4 regions of the Paenibacillus sp. ALE3 genome follow, and region 4 is predicted to be linked to each of the others. Evidence: a T-box and tRNA genes for the amino acid it is inferred to sense, from the RefSeq annotation. Region 4 holds a T-box; the other regions hold tRNA genes.
The links. The T-box of region 4 lies ahead of leuS (leucine--tRNA ligase). A T-box ahead of a tRNA ligase gene usually reads a tRNA of that ligase, here a tRNA-Leu.

Region 1 (5,712 bases), 1.8 Mb from region 4:
AGGACACTACAACTTTATTGCCGCGCTGGCAGTCACATTTTTCGGTAGTATGACAGGCATGATGCTTAGCTACACATTGGGTCGCCTGCTGGGCAAGCCACTATTGCACCGATACGGTAAATGGGTGAGGCTTACGCCCTCCAGGATTGCCTCTTCCGAAAATTGGTTCGGGCGCTATGGTACCTGGGGAATTTTGTTCGGGTATTTTGTCCCCGGCTTGAGACACGTATCATCCTATCTGGCAGGCACAACCCGTCTAGGTGTTTTTCGCTATATCGGCTATGCATCGGCAGGAGCTTTGCTGTGGTGCGGTACATTTTTGGGGATCGGACATGCGGTGGGCATGCACTGGGAACAGGTGGCTAAGCTGATGGAGAAGGTGACGCACCAGGTAGGTTTGATCGTTATTCTTTTAATCGTTTTGGGAGGAATCATCGCATGGTTCTGGAACAAACGTAAAAAAAATATCACATGAACGCATGGAAAGCAGGCTATAGCTTGAAAGCGGCGGGTGAAGTATGGTACTTTTACCGCATAGGAATGCCGTGGGAGGTCATGGAATGGAAGTATTAAAGAAACGAATTTTAAATGAAGGCGTGATTGCGTCAGATCAGGTGCTAAAGCTGGATGGATTGCTTAATCATCAGGTTGATCCAGAGCTGACAATGGAAATGGGACGAGAGTTCGCAGCCCGTTTTCGGGAAGACAAAATCACCAGAGTAGTGACCGTGGAATCCTCAGGCATTGCCATCGGGTTTGCGACAGCGTTGGAGTTGGGTGTACCGTTGGTATTTGCTCGTCGTAAAAAGACTTTATTAGCTGATCCGGATGCGCTGTGTGAGCGTGTACCTTCGTTTACAAAAGGTATTGTCACAGATATTATGCTGTCTCGTCAATTTATTCATGAGCATGATCGTGTGTTGTTCATTGATGATATTATCGCTAATGGCGATGCGGCTCGAGGCATGGTTAAAATTATTCAACGCTCTGGAGCGGAGTTGATTGGATTCGGAGTTGCGGTTGAAAAAATGTTTCAGGCTGGAGCGAGAACCATCCGTGAGCAGGGCATCCGTGTAGAATCATTGGTTAAAATTTCGTCGTTGGCTGACGGTAAGATAGAGTTTGCTGAATAGTAACAATTCGAAACTCCGGATCCTTATTTCTAATAATAACCTTTGCATGAGCATCAATTTCGCTTATAATATATATAAGGTTTGGGAGAGGAGGCAGCAACATGGGGAATGAACAATTGACCGAACAGTTTTTTCTGGAAAAACTGGCAGCGGCTAAAGTGCATTTTGAACGCGCCTTGGATTGTAAGCATACGGAATTCGACGATTTGTATCCCTATATGATTGAACATCCTCAGTTTTTTTGGTATAAACGCTATGTGGCCTGGTCTGAGTTGTTGACATTGGTTAACCTATGCGAAGAATTGTCTTTCTCTTGGAAAGAAGAATTTACTGCTCACCAAGTGGAGTATGTAGAACAGCGAGTGTTGTCTGCACAAGTGCTGGACTTCTGGTACGAGAAGAACGATACAAAAGAACATGATCACAGTGTAAATCAGTCGGGATAATTTGTTGCTCTGTTGGCAATCCATATAAGTAGTAAGCGGAAGAGACCTAAATGATTCGTTTAGGTCTCTTTTTAAACTTTTTTCATGTATATAAAATTATGGCCGTTGTGTTGAAAAAAATGGACAAGGAGGGGACATGGATGATAATGGACGAAGAATTGGATGCTTATCGACTTTCTGGTGAAAAGGTACGCGTCGTACGCGATGGATTGGAGTCCAACGATGTGGTTGGCATTGTACTGGCATGGGATGATGAACAGGTGCTTATTCGCCGCCAGAATCGACGTGTGGTCAAGTTGGATCGCAGCTATACATACCAGCCGTTCAGCGAGCCGCGTCACAATCCGATAGAACTGGATTAAGAAACGAGTTCTAATGGGGATTGGATAAAAAAACTGGGTGCTTCATTAGGCATACAGAAACTCTAAACCGGACACAGTAATGAAGCAAAACTCAACAGAGAGGGCGTGCTGTGTTAATGACGGTTATGGACGAAAAAGTACATGCATACAAGGATCAAATCAGCCATTTGGAAGATAAGTTGCCCGAGGTAGTTCATGCCTATCATCGCTTTACCGGAGAATGCTTTCAAGCCGGCAGTTTAGATGAAAAAACCAAGCAACTGATTGCGCTAGGAATTGGCTTATTTGCCAACAATGAGGTGTGCACGTTTTATCATGTGAATGAGGCGCGTTCCAAAGGAGCCAGTGATCAGGAGATTATGGAAGCCGTTGCTGTAGCTGCTGCAGTTGGTGGAGGACATGCTCTAAGTCAAGGGGTTACACGTGTACAGAAGGCGCTACATTAAAACGAATCATCCATACAGATAACTCATACTCGAAATAGGGGAAATAGATTGATCTGAACAAATGATAGTGATGTTTATGGAAAGAAGCTTCCGAGCACAGTTAGTGCCTGCGGAAGCTTCTTTTTGCATGTAGTGCGGGGATTATGCTCTTTTGCTTGCAGCAAAAGCAGCAGGGCGAGGGGATTTATGCTTATAGGCAGAAGAGGATGCAATCCAACTTCGCCCAACAACGCGTAGGGGTTTGGGGGTTGAATTATTGGGTAATTCGGGGCGATATTTCTCTGGTAAAGGTAGAGACGCCGTATGAGGCATAGAGGTAGGGAGCCCCAAATAAGCTCGCATTCGTTCATACATTTCTTTGCGGAATGCGGACATAGGCATACTGAACTGCTCTTTAACGCCTTTATATATATAGGTGGCGTGAACGCCGGAGTGGTTTTGTTGTATGTCTAGAACACGAACGTGATACTTCTTAAATTCATGTTTAATTTCAGATAGCAGGATTCCGGTACGATCTATTCCTGCGTTAACCATTTCAACATAAAGATCAGGGGTTTTCAGAACGCCGCTTTCTTCAAGAATTAGGCTGTCACGCTCAAATACTTTTTGAATAAAGGTAAGGAGCAGATAACTTTTCACAAGAGAGCATGAATGCTGAGTAGTATCTGAAGAGATCATTACCATTCACCGCCTTAGGGAAATGTGATGATAATTCATAGTCATGGAAGTAAAGGAACTTTTGTTCCTAAGAACTTATGTTCTTATATTATCGTATTATTCCTTTTTTATCAAGAAGAAATAAAGAAAAACAAAAGATTTGACAACTTTATTTGAGCATGGTATGATCTATCTTGTCGCTAAGAAAGATTGATTCTTTCGAGATAGACGACAAATATATATGCGGTCGTGGCGGAATTGGCAGACGCGCACGGTTCAGGTCCGTGTGGGCTAACCCCCCGTGGAGGTTCGAGTCCTCTCGACCGCATCCATTTAGAAAAGGTTTATAGAATTGCTCTTGTAGCAATTTTATAAACCTTTTCTTATGTTTCGGAATTATTGCAGACTTCCAGCAAGGATTCCAATACAAGGGTTTGAACTTTATTCAAGTTCATAAGCAATTCTTTTATAAGTTTAATTTTTAAGATATGATAGAAGATAACGCATTTGTTGATGAAGCTAATGAAAGGTTGGATGAAAGATGGAGAAAGCAACTTTTGCAGGCGGATGCTTCTGGTGTATGGTGACTCCGTTCGAGGAGCAGCCGGGCATTCATAGTATTGTCTCAGGCTATTCTGGAGGGACGATTTCCGATCCGACCTACGAACAGGTTAAAACAGGAACAACCGGGCACTATGAGGTGGTGCAGATTACGTTTGATCCTGAGCTGTTTCCTTATGAAAAGCTACTTGAATTGTATTGGCCGCAAACAGATCCTACCGACGGAGAAGGTCAATTTCAGGACCGAGGCACACAATATAAGCCTGCAATTTTTTATCATACGGAGCAGCAACGAGAGCTTGCACAACAATCCAAGGAACAGTTGGTACAAAGCGGACGCTTTGATAAGCCAATTGTAACGGAGATTCTTCCGGCTGCAATTTTTTATCCGGCAGAGGATTATCATCAGGATTATCACAAGAAGAATGTGAAGCATTATAAGGAAGATCGAGCCCAATCCGGTCGTGATGAATTTATCGATAAAAACTGGTAAGCAGCTTTAATATACGTTCTTACGCGCACATCAAGGCAGATCAGAGATTATATCTCAGATCTGCCTTATACATATTTAAACGGTTTTACTCACACAATGAAGGGACAGAGAAGGAGGCTGACCCGCAAATGAGTACACGACGAAAGCTGCACATGAGAAATATAATAAAAAAAGCTTTAAAGGCATCACGCAACCGGAAGAATTCGTCTTATGCGCTTGTACACCATGCAAGATCTAGAATGCAAATCATCGTAGTGCTTTGTATTTCAGTCTGTATGTTATTTATGGTCTGTAAAACTGCTGTTGCCGAAGCAATAGACCAACAGAACCAGCAGCAAAAGAGGGTTGCTGTCATTATTGATGATCTAGGAAACAATATGAAAGGTACCAAGGAAATTTTAAATTTACCTGTCAAAATCACCGTTGCTGTAATGCCCTTCCTGCCAACAACCAAACAGGACGCTATGGAAGCGCATGAGCGTGGTCATGATGTTATCGTCCATCTTCCAATGGAGCCCAAGCAGGGCAAGCCTGAATGGCTTGGACCTGGAGCAATCAAGGCTAATATGACGGATGAAGAAGTACGCGCCAAGGTGACCGCAGCTATCAAGGATGTTCCTTATGCCATAGGAATGAACAACCATATGGGCTCCAAGGTCACCTCAGACAAGCGCATTATGTCCATCGTTCTGGATGTTTGTAAGGAACATGGACTATTTTTTGTTGATAGCCGAACTAATTATTGGTCAGTGGTGCCTGAACTTGCCGCTAAAAAGGGAATGCCACCGGTGCGAAATGATGTTTTTTTGGATGATGTTCATACACTCGCTCATGTGAATCGGCAACTTAGCAAAGTGGTTGAATGGTTGGCAGAGCACAACACCTGTGTAACGATTGGACATGTTGGCGTGTCCGGCATGTATACCTCCTCAGGGCTTCATTCATCGGTTCCTAAATTAAAGGAACATGCTCAGTTTGTAGGCATTAGCGATCTAGTGCGTGATGTATGGGGGTGGACAGGAGATCCAGCCACGAATACTACCACGCCGTCAGATGGGCAATAATGCCTTCGGCAATAGCTTCAGCAATCCTTTTTTGGCCGCGATCCCCAGAAAGTAGGGCTCTGTCTTGTTCGTTGCTGATAAACCCCGTTTCGACTATTACAGCGGGATGTTGAATTTTATTCAGAAGATAAAAGGGTTTTCCGTACATGGTTTGTCTATTCATGCAAAATAAGCGGTTTAATGAACGCTGGATCTGCTCAGCTAACATATAGCTGCTGCCTTCATCTTGATACAGTACAATGGGTCCACGTTTTTCGGCACGTTTGGCCCAATTGACATGCAGGCTTACAACCACAGCAGTGGGCAGTTGTTCTGTCAAGCTTTTACGCTGGGCGAGGTCTTTAAGATGCCGGGATTTGGACTGCAACCAACGGTTATCATCACTCAGTGCGTAGTCCTTGTCCCTATTCAAGACAGCAGGGTAACTCTGGGAACGTAAGATCAAGTACAGTTTTTGAGCAATGGCGAGATTGATATTTTTTTCCAGAAGTCCTTTGTGACTTGTTCCACCATCCACACCGCCATGACCTACATCTATCAGGACCACCGG
Region 2 (5,712 bases), 1.9 Mb from region 4:
GAAATTCGGGCCATACATTAAGCAAATGAAATGGCTCAATTTTGGCGGCGGTCACCATATTACCAGAGAAGACTATGATCTGGACACACTGGTACGCTGTATCCAATATTTTCAGGATAAATACGGTGTGCAAGTTTATCTTGAGCCAGGCGAAGCTATCGCTCTGAACACCGGATATCTGGTTGCAACCGTATTGGATACGATGAAAAACGGAATGGACATTGCCATTCTGGATACTTCGGCTGAATGTCATATGCCTGATGTGCTGGCTATGCCTTACCGCCCGAATATCATTGGTGCTGGCAAGCCTGGGGAGTATGCACATACTTACAGACTTGGAGGGCTTACGTGCTTGGCTGGAGATGTGATTGGTGACTATTCCTTTAAAGAGCCATTGAAGCCGGGAGACAAGCTTGTATTCTGCGACATGGCCCATTACACGATGGTCAAAAACCATATGTTCAACGGAGTCAACCTGCCAGCCATCGCCAGCTACAACGACGAAGAAGGCATCAAGGTAATCCGTCAGTTCTCCTACGAGGACTTTAGCTCGCGTTTGTCGTAAGGAGTAGGCAGAATTAAATGAACTGAGTTTAACGAAGATATGACTCAACTACAAAAGCCTCGCCCCTTTAAGAAAGGGTGAGGCTTTTTGGTGTAGTTAGGGATATTTTAGTTTTTATATGAGCCTATTGCATGTATCAATACGACAACAGGCATTAAATAACGATTCACAACTTGAAAAGTTACATAAATTTAGTAAGTCTACCTTACAGCTTCAGATGAGACTTTATAGTCAAATATATGTCCTCCAGGTTGAATTCCTGGAAAAACCTCGACGGCTAGGTAGTATTCTTTACCTTTTTCAAGTTCTACATCTAAAGAATATTGACCATCTCTTGAACGTTTCATTTTTCTGCCATTATTATCGTAAACAGTCATTTGCAACCAGGAATCAGAATATCTGTCTCCCTGAATTGTAAAATGAACTTTTTGCGATTCAAAAGCCTTAATTCTATATACATCGTAGGCTTCCCAGACTCCAGGCACACCCTCTGCACCAAGTCTTCCGATAACAGCGTCACCTATAAAATAGTAGTTAGCCTGTTCAAAACTATCATTTGGTTCCTGTTCATGATATTCAAGTACAGAGGAAGGAGTTAAGCCGTTTGTAGCGGGTGCTGCTTCTTGAGCTTCTTGAGCAGATGCAACAGCGGTGAATGTGCTTAATAGAAGTGCAAGACCTAGTGTAGAAAAAACTGCCTTTTTCATTTAATCATCTCTTCCTTATTTTATTTTGGGATTTATATGTTATGTATTACTAATCCCATCCAGTATTATATAGTGTATTCCAATAAATTGGAATAAAAATGGAATAATAAACGAAAATATATATATTTTTGTCACAATTATGTGTTTTTACAAATTTATTCACCTAATTCGACATAGAAATTGGCCAACCTACTGTATAATATAAAATTTCATCCTAATATGCTTTCATGAAAAGGGGCATTCTATTTTAGGGGTAACAAAAGCTATGTTATACTCAATAATTGGAGGTGAGAAAATGTTCGACCCGACCGTTTTTGATAATTTAAAAGTAGCTATGGAAAATGCGGTTTACGATCTGGATAATTTGGATTCACGTATTAACATTACGCAGCGAATCGATAGATTGGAGATGTCGGTAATGTCGCGTGAATTTGGCGTACAGTTCAGTCTGAGAGAACAGCCAGGTGTGACGGCAGAGCTTCAACTAAAGATGGATTTAAACAACCTGGCTGCAGAAATTTTGGAAATAGAAGAGCAAACGCCGGGGTGCAGTTTGTTGCTGTATTTTAATATGAAGATTCGAGAGATGGAGACACAATGCAGCCGGATTGAAAATTTACTGGCCGAAATTTGGAAGCCTGAACTTCGACCAGTACAGACGCTAAGTCAGATTTACGGAGAGAAGACATCTACATACCATAATAGGATTGAACTCCGATTTTCCAGGCAAATTAACGAAGATCAGATGGAGGATATTCCAGAGTTGTTGGAACATATGTTGCTGACACTTACGGAATTAAACAAGATCTAAACATCCCTCTTCCTCTTAATAAAAACAGCCTGTCATTTGGGGAATTTAGAAGTAAAGGAGCAGGGATATATGATAAATGAACACGATTTTTCTGAAATATACGCGATTATGGAGTCTTCTTTTCCAGCATCAGAATGCAGGACGTTTGAGGCTCAAAAGGCTTTGCTAAAACATCCTAGCTATCGCATCATGACTGAAAAGAATGAGCAGGGAAACATAGTGGCTTTCTTGGCTGGTTGGGAATTCGCGCATTTTCGGTTTGTAGAGCATATTGCGGTGGATTCCCGTATACGAGGTGGCGGATTAGGCAAAAAGCTTATGAGTAGGTTTGTCTCACGGTCTGATCAGCCGGTAGTGCTAGAGGTTGAGCCGCCAGTGGATGAATGGTCACGAAGAAGAATCGGTTTTTACGAACGATTGGGGTTCCATTTGAACCATTTTGAATATGTACAGCCCCCTCTAAGAGAAGGACAGGCGGATCTGCGGCTTCAAATTATGAGCTATCCAGATGCGTTGGCTGAATCGGCGTTTGCTCCTTTTAAAGAGATTTTATATACCGAGGTTTATGGGCTTAAATAAGAGACTAGACAGTTAGTAGATAAAAGTAAAAGGCTCTGCTTGTGCCGTATGGATACGGGAGCGGAGCCTTTGCTCTAAAAAGTTAAAGGGTGCTTCATTAGTATGAATGTTTAGTCCATATCATCACAAATTCCTTCTCCCCAGTTTCGGCATCCACAGATTCCGCTTGAATGGTAAATCCATTTTTAGTATAAAAGTTAAATGCTTTCGTGTTGGACTGATACACCTTTAATTGAATTTCGTCATGATGCTTCTTAACCCAATCTAATAGTAGCTTTCCATAGCCTTTTCTTTGAGAATCAACACGTATAAACAGAGCAGCCAAGTATCCATCCAACATGGAAACGAAGCCGCCAATCGTATGATCATCCTGTATGATAACGTAGTTTTGAGCGAGGGGAAGGTACTTGTTCTCCATCTCGGCAGCTTGAGATTTCCAATACTGTGGAGCAATAAAATGATGGGCTTCTACAGAAGCATCCAGCCAGATGGCTACCAGTTCTTTCAACTCTTCTACTTTCACAGGTCTAATCGACATTGTAACGCCTCTTTTCACATTATGTAATCTTATCTATATTAAGTATGATACTGAAATAAAAAAGACCGTCCGTGGACGGTCTTTCTACCCGTGGCGCTTAATTAAAGCCTTGATCCGTATCCCGCGCCTCCGTCAACTCTGTAAATTAGAGAATAACGGACCGGGTAAGGGATACGCTCAACATGTGATTATTGATGTTGACGCACCTCCTTTCCTGATGCGTTCATCTTACCATATCTGGTTGGTGGTATCCAGTGATTTTATTATATTTGCTAGTATTATTCATAGAAAATATAATATAAAAATGGCTTGCTTTTAAATTCTATGCAAGATATAATCTTAATTACGGTGATTAAAAAAATTGCCATCAATACATAGTATGCGGTCGTGGCGGAATTGGCAGACGCGCACGGTTCAGGTCCGTGTGGGCTAACCCCCCGTGGAGGTTCGAGTCCTCTCGACCGCATTATACCTAACAATTACAGGTTCTTGGATTGGCTGAATGCCTCCAAGAGCCTGTTTTTATATGGTTAAGATGCGTGCTATTAAACAGCCATTTTATTTATGCTGGAATATATATTTAATATAATCTTTTGCACTCTGGTTAATGTCTTCATCACTTGCTTGAAACGAGGCTCCGAAGACAGCGAAATAGGGTAATGTTACGGCGCCCACATGTACTGCGCTTGCTTTAAAAGGGGCTATAACTTCATCTACCGTAAATGTAACGGAACCCGTAGATAAGTAGTTTTCTTTTTTATCGCCAATCGACATGGCGATCCCTAGCTTCTTTCCTTTTAACTTATCACCTTTTGAACCATAAGCCCATCCATGGGCAAAAACATCATCAAACCACTTTTTTAATAAAGGAGGGTAACTATACCAGTATAAAGGGAACTGAAATATGATATTGCTGTGTACTTCAAGTAACTTTTGTTCTTTCAAAACATCAATGTTCCAGTTGGGATACTCTTTATAAATTTCATGAATTGTCAAATCATTGGTATATTGAAGTAATTCTTGTTTCCATCTTTGATTTACTCTGGAATCTTCAATATTCGGATGTGCTAAAATCACGAGAGTCTTCATTATAAATCACCTTTCTTACATCGCATCATTTGCTTTTTGTGGATACGTATTATTATTCTGTAAGCTATAAAAAAAGTAAATACACACAATAAAGTAATATAGTTACTTGAAAGTGTACATGGTACTTAGAATGAAGATATGTGATTATAAAATGAATTCGATAAACTTAGTTATTTTAGTCTCGAAGAGGTGGTCGTATGAAACAATATAATTTAGGCATAGAAGCAACACTGGAGATCATCGGAGGTAAGTGGAAATCCTTAATCATATGCTTATTAATGTCTGGTAGAAAGAGGACCAGTGAATTACAGCGTAGTATTGCAGGCATTTCTCAAAAGGTTCTTATACAGCAACTTCGTGAACTTGAGAAGGATGGAATCATAGGCAGACATGTGTATAATCAAATGCCTCCAAAAGTGGAGTATTATATAACGGAGTATGGAATTACAGCAAATGAAATTATTGATTTAATGTGTACCTGGGGAAGGACTAATATCAAAATAAGACGAGAGCAAGGAGAAGATGTGATATTGCTAGAAAATAAGTCCAAATGAATATTGGAGTAAAAGAGCGCTGTAGACTATGATGTTTACGGCGATTTTCTTTTTGGCGTAGAGTCGCAGCTCGGGGATATCTGTATCATAGTATTTGATCACTTACCTTCAAGACTATGTTATATGTTGAGCCGCAAGCTGATTTGTAATATAGTTATGACTGGACAACCATTCCATCAATATTAAATGAATGCCAAAGTAGGGGGACCCTTGCAATGATTATTAAACCGAAAATTCGTGGTTTCATATGTACGACTGCGCATCCTGCAGGATGTGCGGCTCACGTTAATCGTCAAATCGACTACATCAAAGACAGCACGGGATTACAAGGAGCTAAAAAGGTACTTGTGATCGGAGCATCCACAGGTTATGGACTGGCTTCCCGCATTGCTGCGAGCTTCGGTATGGGAGCTGACACCGTAGGAGTATCCTTTGAACGTCCTGCTTCAGAGGGGCGCACGGCTTCGGCAGGCTGGTACAATACAGTGGCCTTTGGAAGAGCAGCCAGAGCGGCTGGCTACATAGCGGAGAGCATTAATGGAGATGCTTTTTCCCATGAAATTAAGCAGGAGACGTTGAAGCTGGTCAAAGAAAAGCTGGGCAAGGTAGACCTGATTGTATATAGTGTCGCCTCACCGCGACGGACACATCCTGATACGGGAGAAACCTTTAATTCCGTTCTCAAGCCCATTGGACAGCCGTTTACGAATAAAACGGTGAATACGAACACAGGTGTTGTGTCGGAAATTACGCTTGAACCAGCAACGCAGGAGGAGATTGATAACACCATCACGGTCATGGGTGGCGAGGATTGGTCCCTGTGGTTAAAAGCGTTGGAAGAAGCCGACCTGCTGGCTGAAGGGGTAACC
Region 3 (5,712 bases), 180 kb from region 4:
CATTAGATCCCACAGCTTAGCGTAATTTTGTTTGTTCCCCCACCAAAACCAGTTACCATTCATTTCATGATAGGGTCTCCATAAAACTGGCACATCCGCATCCCGTAAGGTCTTAAGGGACAGAGCCGCCTCGTCCAAATCAGCGATGAGTTGCTTATATTGTGGGGTACCCGGCGTGACGTAACGATTAAATTCAGCTTGAGTAATTTTTGCTTGTACGTTTTTCCACGTTTTTGGTTTGCCCGGTAACGCCTGATGAAAGGTGATAGCTACGATTCCGCCGTCCCGACTCCATTGAATAGCGCTATTCACAACACGCTGACGTTGCTCTCGTAAGGCAGTACGGGATTGATTAGCCAACCCTCCAAACTCATAGCCGTGAAGTCCCGCGTATTGTCCGCTGATTTGTTGCAGCTTGTTATTTTGTTCATCCGGTGCCTCTAAGTAATCGTGCTGTCCGGAAATTAGCATATCATCCGGCACATTAGTTAGGTAGGCAAGTAATTGCCTGGCTTTGGCAGAGGCATGAGCATTAATTGGCGGGGCGGCATCAGCAACAATGAACGATTGTTGAGAGCCGCTAAAGAGTAAAACAAGCATTAGCAGTAGCACCCTCTGTAACCAAAAGCGTGTTGAGTGAGATTTCATGGCGCTCCTCCTTTGATGCCGGTAATGGGGTTAGTATTTTTCTTTTTGTTTTCTAAGCTGTATGTAGGCGCTAATCATGATCACTACTAGACTAATCATGGTCCACCCATTGAGTTCCTGCAAGTGTATCCAGTTGTCCCACACAAGGAAGCCTGATATAAAGACAAGCAAACCCACTGTAAGGTACATTTTGGTTTGTGCTGGACGCTTGGTACGTTTAGAAACCCAATGTATGATGCCTAGAATAAGGGCTGCCTGAAATAAAAATATACCCATTATCATTAAACTAGCTATAAAAATAGGGGACATCCGTTTCCTCCTCCTAGATCTACAAACAGAATATGCAGGTTTTAAGCGGATGTGGATTCTTGGATGTAAGTTTCATTATAAATGGAGTAACCAGTTGCGCCCTGATACGATCCTGAACAAGTTGACTAAATTATACCATAACTACCGTCCTGCAATGAAAGGCGTCTAAATACCCACTCTTCCTTAATTCGTCATCATACTTTATATTCAGTGAAATATCGACATGTTGGTTTGTACACTACATACATATGAAGCTTCATTCGGAAGTTGCATTGAATTATAGGCATAATTGCAACGCGAAATCGACGGAAAAGTTTGGTATGATTAAAGTGGATTGCAAAGGAGGCCTTCATATGAATGAAGAACACAGACCATTTTCTAGTCCGGTAGATGCTGAGGGAACCAAAGCAAACTTTGATGCCAATCAGCGGAAGCTTCACTCCGAGGGAGCTTCAAGCCTGTGGTGTCAGGTCAGTAATCTGCTTATTCTGGTTGGCGTAATTGCATTGATTATTATTATAGATCGATTACTATAATGAGATGACTGAAAAGTAAGAAAGTTTAGGACGTGATACGTTGTTAAAGGCAGCTTTACTTTTTATTTTGGCAGGCATCGCTGAAATCGGAGGTGGATATCTGATCTGGCAATGGCTGCGAGAAGGCAAGACATGGTATGTCGGACTTTGCGGCGGAGTGATTTTAGCTGTCTATGGAGTCATTGCTACCTTTCAGGTTTTCTCCTCCTTTGGGCGTGTATATGCAGCATACGGGGGTGTCTTTATTGTTCTTTCCATTGCATGGGGCTGGTGGATTGATAAAAAGACACCTGACTTGTACGATTTCATTGGTGGATTGATTTGTTTGGTAGGTATAGCTGTAATTCTGTTGCCGCGCTCAGGGTGATAGGACAAAAACCCCTTTTTTATTTTCAAAAACATGACTATAGGTCTACAAAAATAAGCTTCATATTCCGAAATAGAACTTAAGGAGGGGGTTCTATGAACTGGAATCAAATGAAGCTTAGATTGAAATTTGGCAGTGCTATGCCGAAGAGTGAAGGTAATTTCTCTTTTGGTCTCTTGTGTGGACTCTTCATCAGCATTGTATTGTGGATCTCGATTATTGGCTGGATCATGCTTATCTTCAAGTGATACTTAATAACCTGTGACCTATAATTCATGCTTTATTTGGTAAAGTCATTACGTAGCTTATCTATTCCACGGTCTACGGCTTCATCAATCATATCGGTAGCTGCAGGTGAATCGGCATCAGGGTCAGGAATCCGATCAAATCCTGGTTCACGCGTATCCAGAGATTGTTTATATTCGATTTGATCGTCAGTAAGACTCTTTTTTTCGGAGTTATGTTTTTTCATAGCACATTACACGCTCCTTCTTAGGCATGATTCAGTTCTACACTTTACATAAACGCTTATGCTCCATATTAAACGCTTATAAAATAAACCGGGAAGGATAAATCCCGCCCGGTACTTTCCAAACAACTAGCGATGCTCAATCAAATCAATCGCTCCCAGAACAACATGAGCCAGTCCGAAACCGAGAATGCCTGTAGCTGCAAGTTTGTACTTACTGCTCAGCAACACAGCGCCTGAAGCCGATACTACCGTCCCAAGAACAGTTGGAATCATACCTTCACGCATTCGTAACACCCCTTCTGGTGGTTTGGAAAGACATTTATTAGTGTAGTTCAAATGTGCACAAGTTATACAAAAAGAGATTTTTTATTATTTTTTTAAAAAAACACTTTACAATTTGATAAAATTGTCGTATTATAAGTTGGTGCCCGGTTGAACGACATTTACATAGCGAGAACACTTCTTAATAAGTAAGCTTCTCAGATACTTGTAAGACAAGAACAAGTAAGTGTAAAATAGCGTTCCTAAATACTTGCCGGGGTGGCGGAATTGGCAGACGCACAGGACTTAAAATCCTGCGGTAGGTGACTACCGTACCGGTTCGATCCCGGTCCTCGGCATATCAGTTTTGTTGCATGAAACCCTTGATATTCAAGGGTTTTTTGCTTTTTTAGTAATTGAGACCATAACACTCATATCACAGGGAGCGAGCGCCTTTTCGCTTTTGGGGACGGATTGGGGACGAACTTTTGGATCGAAGACGTCAAGGTGTGCTGTCGTTTTACGACGGAGCTTCTTGGTGACGTGAGCATAGTTATCTGAAGTCACCTGAGATGTGGAGTGGAATGTTGCGATCGATGTTGAAGCTCCTTGATGGATGTTCCCTGACCCAGCAAATACGTTGCATTTGTATGGCGGAGACCATGAAGTGATGCATTACGGAAGTCGTGCCCCTCACACTTGTTTTTCCACTGCTGGGATGGCGTTTTATGGTAATAGGTTTCCCTGTACCTGAGTGAAAAATAAAGTTCCGATCCCCGCCTTCTTCATATCCCATTTGCCTTTGCCTCAAACCTTAGTTTACGCATGTTTTTAACATGGACGACCAGTTCCTCCATATACCATTAAGGCATATCTACATAATCGTTAGGTGCTTTATTCTTAGTATCTGTAATGTCCGCCTGGCCATTTTGGATAATAGTGCGAAAGATGTAATCACAATTTATAGCGATAACGGTAAGGACACTATTAATTACCGAGTAAATGTGAAAAAGCGTTGGTTTAAGTCTATGTGGAATTTTAAATAAAGAGGAGAAAACAATGGCTATTCTTAAAGACAAAAATGAAGAAGGAACATGGGTTGAATTTACATTCAAATATCATATCCCAGGTGAACGTGAAGGTTGTCAGCTCAATTTCAAATACTCTAAAACAAATAGAAAGGTATATGATTTGGATTTTGGGTGGACCAATATCACACTTAAGAATTATATTGAAGCAACCTCGCAATTTCCCGTAGAAAGTTTGAATGGATTCTACTCCTCATTCGAGAAAGACCTTTATGAGTTAAGCTGGGAAAAACTTGACTCGGGTACTCTATATCAGCTGAATTTTTACGGTTCCCAACAAGACTTCTTCCTTTTTGCTACTAAAGAAGCAATAAGACAGTTTGGCGCCGATTTACAGACGGATTGGGATCTGGCTCCGTTGCATTAAACTTAAAATTAAGGCTCGCTGGATAAGTGGCAAGTCTTTTTCTGTCGTTAAAGGAATACTACGCCAATCCAGCAAATGCCTATTCTGAGGTGAATAGCATGAACCATACATATAAAGTGTTAAAGTCGGATGTAGAACTATTCGCTGCTGCATTAAGCCATTAAGAGTATACGTTGTTCAGTGAAGGTAATGGCTTGTGGGAAAGCAGTCGGATTATCATACCAGAACACAAGGAAGTGTACTTAAAACTCATGAAAGACCGTCAGCGGGGAGGCAAGCCGGAACTTGACGATCAGGAAGCCCAGTTGATCGAGCAAGCGCTTATAGAGTCCTACAACACATGTCAACCTATAACATTGGTGGTTTTTAGCCCGTTCGATGACGAAGAACTCACAGGTGTAATCACGTCTATAAATACTGCTCGTAGGGAAGTAAAACTGTTTCGTGGCGAGGATAATTTTAGTTTGATCAAGTTGGAGGGTATCATTTCAGCAAGTATCTAGCAAAAATCTAAGAGGAGTAAATATTCTACTGACGTTATCCAACAAACAAGAAATGTTTTTATCCGCCTTACCTACGAAAATTCAAATTGAAGTCTTTCTAGGAGCATTTGATGCTAGTGTTTTAGCTAATTAACTAAAAAAAGAAAAATCCTATATGTGGCTGGAAAATTAACAAAAGAGGCAGGGGGATCCCTGCCTTCGGAGTTTTATAATTCTACGTCTGAGAAAAGCGGAGTGGACAAATAACGCTCACCTGTATCAGGTAATATGACCACGATCATCTTGCCTTTGTTTTCTGGAAGTTTCGCAATTTGTGTTGCTGCATAAACCGCAGCCCCAGAAGAAATACCAACAAGCAGCCCTTCTGTTTTGGCAAGCAGGCGAGCAGTTTCAAACGCATCTTCGTTTTTAACTTTAAAAACCTCATCTACATATTCTTCATTAAAGTTATTTGGAATGAAACCAGCACCGAGTCCTTGTAGTTGATGTGAACCTGGAGTACCGCCAGACAGCACTGGTGAATCGAACGGTTCGACGGCTATCACTTTTACAGAAGGTTTTCGTTCCTTCAATGCCTGTCCAACGCCCGAAATAGTTCCACCTGTACCTACGCCCGCGATAAAAATATCTACACCGCCGTCCGTATCATCCCAGATTTCCACAGCTGTAGTTTTGCGATGAATTTCTGGATTGGCAGGATTGCTAAACTGCTGTGGTATGAAAGAGTTTGGTGTTTCGGCAGCCAAGAGCTCAGCACGCTTGATAGCGCCTCTCATCCCCTCGGTTCCCGGTGTTAACACAAGCTCAGCACCGAACGCAGTCAAAAGCTTGCGACGTTCGATACTAAACGTTTCAGGAAGTGTAATTATAAGTTTGTATCCAAGAGCCGCAGCCGCAAATGCAAGTCCGATTCCAGTATTGCCACTTGTCGGCTCGATAATAATGGAGTCTTTATTGATTAAGCCTTTCTCCTCAGCGTCTTTAATCATAGCATATCCAATGCGGTCCTTAACGCTACCAGCCGGATTGAGATATTCCAACTTTGCTACCACGTTTGCCTCAATATTTTGGATTTGGCTATAGTTTAACAGTGCTAACAAAGGAGTATTTCCAATTAACTCTGTCAACTTTTGGTGAATTTTAGTCAAAATTATCCCTCCA
Region 4 (5,712 bases):
TGGAGGTATTTATCTTCCACGATACAGAGGACCGTTTGGCTGCAACTATGAAAAAACCGTTCTTGTCTTTGGGAGAAATGGCAAAGCTCGAGGTGGCCGATGTGCATCCGCGTTTGGGATGTTTCCTGGAGATGGGACTGGGTCGTCAACTTTTGCTGCCGATTCGTGAGTTGCCAGAAAACCGGGATCTGCATCCTCGTGTGGGTGACTACGTGTATGCCATTATGGAGCATGACAAACAAGGCAGACTGCGAGCTAAGCTGGCAGGGGAGCAGGAACTGGCTCCATTGTGCTTCCATGCTCCTAGTTCGTGGCTTAATACATGGGTGCAGGCGACGGTGTACAAGCCGCTTCAGATGGGCACATTCGTCCTGGTGGACGGGGGTGTGCTTGGTTTTGGTGCAATAGGGATGATTCATTCCTCGGAACGTAACCGTATGCTTCGCTTGGGCGAGGAGGTTAAGGTACGGGTCACGCTTGTTCGCGAAGATGGTCGGGTCAATCTGGCGATGTCGCCACGCAAGGAAGTAGGCCGTGATGAGGATGCAGATCGGTTAATTGCATTTCTGAAGGAACGTCCGGGTGGCGGCATGCCATATTCTGACGCAACGCCGCCGGATATTATCAAACAACGGTTTGGTATCAGTAAATCCGCCTTCAAGCGTGCGATGGGCAAGCTGATGAAGGAAGGACTGGTTACACAAAAAGAAAACTGGACCTACCTGGTGGAGACAATGCCTAAACCAAAGGACGGGAATGGGGAATAAAAGATGGCTTCTTACCGCAAGTTTGCCTATGTGTATGATGAGCTAATGCAGGACATGCCGTACCCGGACTGGTTGCGCTTTGCACGGCAGGCTTGGGATCGATACGGTATGCCACATACAGTGGCCGAGCTGGGCTGCGGAACGGGCTCAATTACGATTCCACTGGTTAACTCGGGCTTCGAGGTGGCTGGCATCGATTTATCCTCTGACATGCTGGCAGTAGCCCGTCGCAAAATGGAAACCACTCCTCAAGGACAGCGATTGTTTCGTGAGGGAAGCGTTCGCTGGATACAGCAGGATATGCGAGAATGGATTTTACCGGAGCCCGTGGATTCTGTCATTTCTTTTTGCGATTGCCTGAATTATTTACTTGAGGAAGAAGATATCATTTCTACTTTTCGCAGAACGTATGCTGGTCTGAAGCCTGGTGGAACCTTTCTGTTTGATGTACATCACCCCCAGACATTTTTGCGTTATGATGAAGAACAACCATTCGTACTGGATGAACGCTCTATTTCGTATATCTGGACATGCGCATTGGACACTCCCCGTTGTGAAATTGAGCATCATCTCAGTATCTTTGCGAAAGCAGAACATGAAGGACGCGATCTGTACCAGCGTTTTGAGGAAATTCATGTACAGCGTGCTTATGATCCAGCCTGGATGAAGGCAGAATTGTCCAAAGTGGGTTTTCGTGATGTGAAGGTATATGCAGATTTTGAATGGGTAGAAGCAGCAGATGACGCGGCGAGACTTTTTTATGTCGCTGTAAAATAGCTAGGATTCATTGAGCTAATATAGAAAAAGAAAGACGCTTTTCATGAAGTCATGAAGGGCGTCTTTTTGCTCTCATATATTCACTTTATAGTTCAGCTGAAGTTCATCACCCGGTACACCCCGAATGCCCCAATTCTGTTTCGGGGTTTCAAATATAGTAATTTCAAGATCCTGTGGAGAAATACCCAAAAGATCGTTAATTCTTTGAAATAACAGATTGATGAGTTGCTTCTTAGCTTCTGTCGTTCTGCCTTCGAAGATACTGATTTCAATAATGGTGTATGCGTCGGAGCGACCATCTGCATATATAAAATCTTCATGATTCATAGGGAAAAAACGATGAAACCTCTTGTCTGGAGGATAATTGAACGCATCCACCACGGCAGAGTGAATCACCTCTGAAAGTTGCTTTTTAATCGGATTTAGCTTCTCTTTTGTCCCGAAAATTTTAATCTGTGCCATGTCTCCACTCACCTTTCTAATCTCATCTCAACTTGAACCATTGCAACTTGGAGTTATTATAAAACATTCGTATTCATGTGTCATGGACAACTAGTATGAAGATGGCGCTTCGTATCAAATGTAGCCCTTATTTGACTTTTTTCGCGGTTTTCAATATAATAGTGCCATTATTAACGGTTAAATAATCGCTGATGAGGAATAGTAGTTTTGTCTGGACATGTAGAGAGCCGGCGGGTGGTGCAAGCCGGTTGACAGTGCAAAGCGAACTCACCTCGGAGATATGCGTCCAACGCAGGAAAGCACCTATATAGGTGTCAGTATCCTGTTATTAATACGCATCGGATCACCTCCGTTATCAGGTGCAAAGGGAGTAGAATGCGAAGAACGCTTTCTGCTAACTAGGGTGGTACCACGGGAATATAACCTCTCGTCCCTAGCGCTGACACGCTACGGGATGCAGAGGTTTTTTTGTTGCATACCGTTTGAGGAGGAAAAGACAATGACAGACACACAGCCGAAGCACGGCTATCAACCGCAAAGTATTGAACCAAAATGGCAGAAATATTGGGATGAGAACAAAACGTTCCGCACTGGGGAAGAACCGGGTAAACCGAAGTTTTATGCTTTGGATATGTTTCCGTATCCGTCTGGAGCTGGTCTGCATGTAGGCCACCCGGAGGGATATACAGCTACAGATATTGTTTCACGTTATAAAAGAATGCGTGGCTACAACGTACTGCATCCGATGGGTTGGGACGCCTTTGGTCTGCCTGCCGAACAGCATGCGCTGGATACAGGCGAGCACCCACGCGAAATTACGGTGAAGAACGTAAATAACTTCCGCCGTCAAATCAAATCACTTGGCTTTTCATATGACTGGGATCGTGAAATCAGCACAACTGATCCTGATTATTACAAATGGACACAGTGGATTTTCATCCAGCTGTACAAGCGTGGCCTCGCTTATGTAGCTGAAGTGCCCGTGAACTGGTGCCCAGCACTGGGAACGGTACTGGCGAATGAAGAAGTAATTGATGGTAAGAGTGAGCGTGGCGGTCATCCGGTTATCCGCAAACCCATGCGTCAATGGATGCTGAAAATTACGGAATACGCCGATCGTTTGCTTGACGATCTGGAGGAACTGGACTGGTCCGAAAGCATTAAGGATATGCAGCGGAACTGGATTGGTAAGTCTACCGGGGCAGAGGTTCATTTTCCAATTGAAGGCTATGACGAACAACTCACAGTATTTACAACCCGTCCAGATACATTGTTCGGTGCAAGCTACTGTGTGCTGGCCCCAGAGCAGGAATTGGTGGATATGATCACTACACCTGAGCAAAAGGACGCTGTACAACAGTATCGTGAACAAGCTGCTCGGAAAAGTGACCTGGAGCGTACGGATCTGGCCAAAGATAAAACAGGCGTATTCACAGGAGCTTATGCAGTGAACCCGGTGAACGGCGAAAAGCTGCCAATCTGGATTGCCGACTATGTACTGGCAGGCTACGGAACAGGTGCAATTATGGCAGTACCGGGCCATGATACACGTGACTGGGAATTTGCCAAGAAGTTCGGATTGAAAATCACTGAGGTCGTTCAAGGTGGAGACGTGGACAAAGAGCCATACACCGAGGATGGTCCGCATGTCAATTCAGGCCTGCTGAATGGACTGACCAATGAGGAAGCTATTCCGAAAATGATTGAATGGCTCGAAGCTGAGGGTAAGGGGCAGGGCAAAGTAACCTATCGTCTGCGTGACTGGCTGTTCAGCCGCCAACGTTATTGGGGCGAGCCGATTCCAGTAATTCATCTAGAAGATGGAACGATTAAAACAGTTCCTGAGGATCAACTGCCGCTCGTACTGCCAGAGATGGACAATATCAAGCCTTCAGGTACAGGTGAATCCCCACTGGCGAATGCGACAGATTGGGTAGAAACCGTTGATCCTGAAACAGGTATGAAAGCACGTCGCGAGACAAATACGATGCCGCAATGGGCAGGAAGCTGCTGGTACTACCTGCGCTTTATTGATCCAAAAAATGATAAAGAGCTTGTGTCCAAAGAGAAACAGCGCGAATGGATGCCTGTTGACCTGTATATTGGCGGAGCGGAACATGCGGTTCTTCACTTGCTGTATGCCCGTTTCTGGCACAAGGTGCTGTATGATATCGGCGTAGTGGAAACGAAAGAGCCTTTCTATAAGCTGGTCAACCAGGGTATGATTCTAGGCAACAATAATGAAAAAATGAGTAAATCACGCGGTAATGTCATCAATCCAGATGATATTGTTAATACGTTTGGCGCCGATACGCTGCGTATTTATGAGATGTTTATGGGGCCGCTGGAAGCGACCAAGCCATGGAATGAGAATGGGGTAGAGGGAGCGCATCGTTTTCTGTCCCGCGTATGGCGCCTGTTTGTTTCCGAGGATGGTAGCCTGAACGAAAAAATTAAAAATGACGGCGGTAGCGACGAGTTCAAACGGACCTGGCATAAAACGCTGAAAAAGGTAACCGAGGACCTGGATGCATTGCGTTTCAATACAGCGATCAGCCAGCTGATGATCTTCACCAATGATGCATACAAAGCAGACCTTCTGCCGCGTGCAGCGATGGAAAACTTCGTGCAAATGTTGTCGCCGCTTGCACCGCATCTAGCCGAGGAACTGTGGCAGCTGCTGGGACACAACGAGAGCATTACCTACGCGGCTTGGCCTGCCTATGATGAAGCATGGACGGTAGACGCTGAAGTGGAAATTGTCATTCAGATGAATGGTAAAATCGTACAGCGTGCAACGATTGCCAAAGACCTTGATGCCAAAGCGATGGAAACTTTTGCATTGTCGCTGGACAGCGTTCAGGAAGCACTGGCTGGTAAAACGGTTCGCAAGGTAATTGCTGTTCCGGGTAAGCTGGTTAATATTGTTGCCGGTTAATCGGCTTTAAGCCGAAGGAGGCATCTATCTTTTGCATGTCCTCTTCATACTTGTTGTGCGTGACCCGTATTAGCTCAGGGAAGACACTATGCAGGCTGATGTCTAACAACGCAAGAGCTTCAGCGGTTATACCTCCGGGAACCGCTACTCTTGCTTGTAACTCGGCTGGTGTCATCCCGCCTTCCGTGAGCAGCTTTCCAGTGCCGATGATCATTTCACCGGCCAATGCGCATAGTTCTGTACGGTCTATACCCGTAGCTTGAACTGCGGCTTGAATCCATTGGTCCATAAAAAAGGCCAAGAAAGCAGGGCCGCAGCTCGAAAAATCCGATGTGATCCGTGTATGAGACTCTTTAACCCGAATTGGCCTGCTGATGTGGGACATAAGCTCTTCCAGAAGGGAGCGATCCTCCTCTGTAATCCGGTTTCCATGGATGCACAGTGAGGCTCCGCTTCCAATCTGGTGAGTGATACTCGGAATAATTTTGGACACCTTGGCTTTCAGTGCATGCTCTAAAATACGGATCTGTACTGGACTTGTGATAGAAACGACGATCTGCTCTTCTGTAATGACGTTGCGTATTTCATCCGTTACGGTTTTTGATTCCAGCGGCTTCACGCAGATAAATAGGACATCGCTTTCCGCTGCCGTCTCACGGTTGCTTTGGGCTGCATGCAAACCTGGATAACGACGGGCTAGCTCTGTTACCTTGGAATACGTTCGGTTGCTTGCTAATATTTGCTGCGGTTTGAGTGCGTCCGAATGAA

Region 1: it has a tRNA-Leu gene. The T-box ahead of leuS (leucine--tRNA ligase) is inferred to sense a tRNA for this amino acid. The anticodon was not compared.
Region 2: it has a tRNA-Leu gene. The T-box ahead of leuS (leucine--tRNA ligase) is inferred to sense a tRNA for this amino acid. The anticodon was not compared.
Region 3: it has a tRNA-Leu gene. The T-box ahead of leuS (leucine--tRNA ligase) is inferred to sense a tRNA for this amino acid. The anticodon was not compared.

What each region holds. Positions count from the first base shown of each region.
Region 1 is NZ_CM134214.1:3,219,684-3,225,395, reverse strand. Features, by position in the region: gene ACXHJ2_RS14020 (DedA family protein) at 1-475, shown strand, start outside; gene ACXHJ2_RS14015 (xanthine phosphoribosyltransferase) at 561-1,133, shown strand; gene ACXHJ2_RS14010 (hypothetical protein) at 1,235-1,579, shown strand; gene ACXHJ2_RS14005 (hypothetical protein) at 1,720-1,941, shown strand; gene ACXHJ2_RS14000 (carboxymuconolactone decarboxylase family protein) at 2,058-2,387, shown strand; gene ACXHJ2_RS13995 (hypothetical protein) at 2,529-3,065, opposite strand; tRNA gene ACXHJ2_RS13990 (tRNA-Leu) at 3,288-3,372, shown strand; gene msrA (peptide-methionine (S)-S-oxide reductase MsrA) at 3,586-4,098, shown strand; gene ACXHJ2_RS13980 (divergent polysaccharide deacetylase family protein) at 4,227-5,162, shown strand; gene ACXHJ2_RS13975 (N-acetylmuramoyl-L-alanine amidase) at 5,137-5,712, opposite strand, start outside.
Region 2 is NZ_CM134214.1:3,297,927-3,303,638, reverse strand. Features, by position in the region: gene nspC (carboxynorspermidine decarboxylase) at 1-565, shown strand, start outside; gene ACXHJ2_RS14440 (hypothetical protein) at 766-1,272, opposite strand; gene ACXHJ2_RS14435 (hypothetical protein) at 1,568-2,083, shown strand; gene ACXHJ2_RS14430 (GNAT family N-acetyltransferase) at 2,153-2,662, shown strand; gene ACXHJ2_RS14425 (N-acetyltransferase) at 2,760-3,200, opposite strand; tRNA gene ACXHJ2_RS14420 (tRNA-Leu) at 3,582-3,666, shown strand; gene ACXHJ2_RS14415 (NAD(P)H-dependent oxidoreductase) at 3,759-4,289, opposite strand; gene ACXHJ2_RS14410 (winged helix-turn-helix transcriptional regulator) at 4,487-4,843, shown strand; gene fabV (enoyl-ACP reductase FabV) at 5,059-5,712, shown strand, end outside.
Region 3 is NZ_CM134214.1:1,566,957-1,572,668, forward strand. Features, by position in the region: gene ACXHJ2_RS07145 (glycosyl hydrolase) at 1-648, opposite strand, end outside; gene ACXHJ2_RS07150 (hypothetical protein) at 679-957, opposite strand; gene ACXHJ2_RS07155 (hypothetical protein) at 1,311-1,493, shown strand; gene ACXHJ2_RS07160 (YnfA family protein) at 1,534-1,860, shown strand; gene ACXHJ2_RS07165 (hypothetical protein) at 1,956-2,108, shown strand; gene ACXHJ2_RS07170 (hypothetical protein) at 2,141-2,332, opposite strand; gene ACXHJ2_RS07175 (hypothetical protein) at 2,459-2,617, opposite strand; tRNA gene ACXHJ2_RS07180 (tRNA-Leu) at 2,867-2,952, shown strand; gene ACXHJ2_RS07185 (hypothetical protein) at 3,653-4,048, shown strand; gene ACXHJ2_RS07190 (YolD-like family protein) at 4,222-4,551, shown strand; gene cysK (cysteine synthase A) at 4,758-5,699, opposite strand.
Region 4 is NZ_CM134214.1:1,386,057-1,391,768, forward strand. Features, by position in the region: gene ACXHJ2_RS06345 (CvfB family protein) at 1-767, shown strand, start outside; gene ACXHJ2_RS06350 (class I SAM-dependent DNA methyltransferase) at 771-1,544, shown strand; gene ACXHJ2_RS06355 (tautomerase family protein) at 1,617-2,006, opposite strand; T-box leader at 2,186-2,444, shown strand; gene leuS (leucine--tRNA ligase) at 2,506-4,944, shown strand; gene comER (late competence protein ComER) at 4,925-5,712, opposite strand, start outside.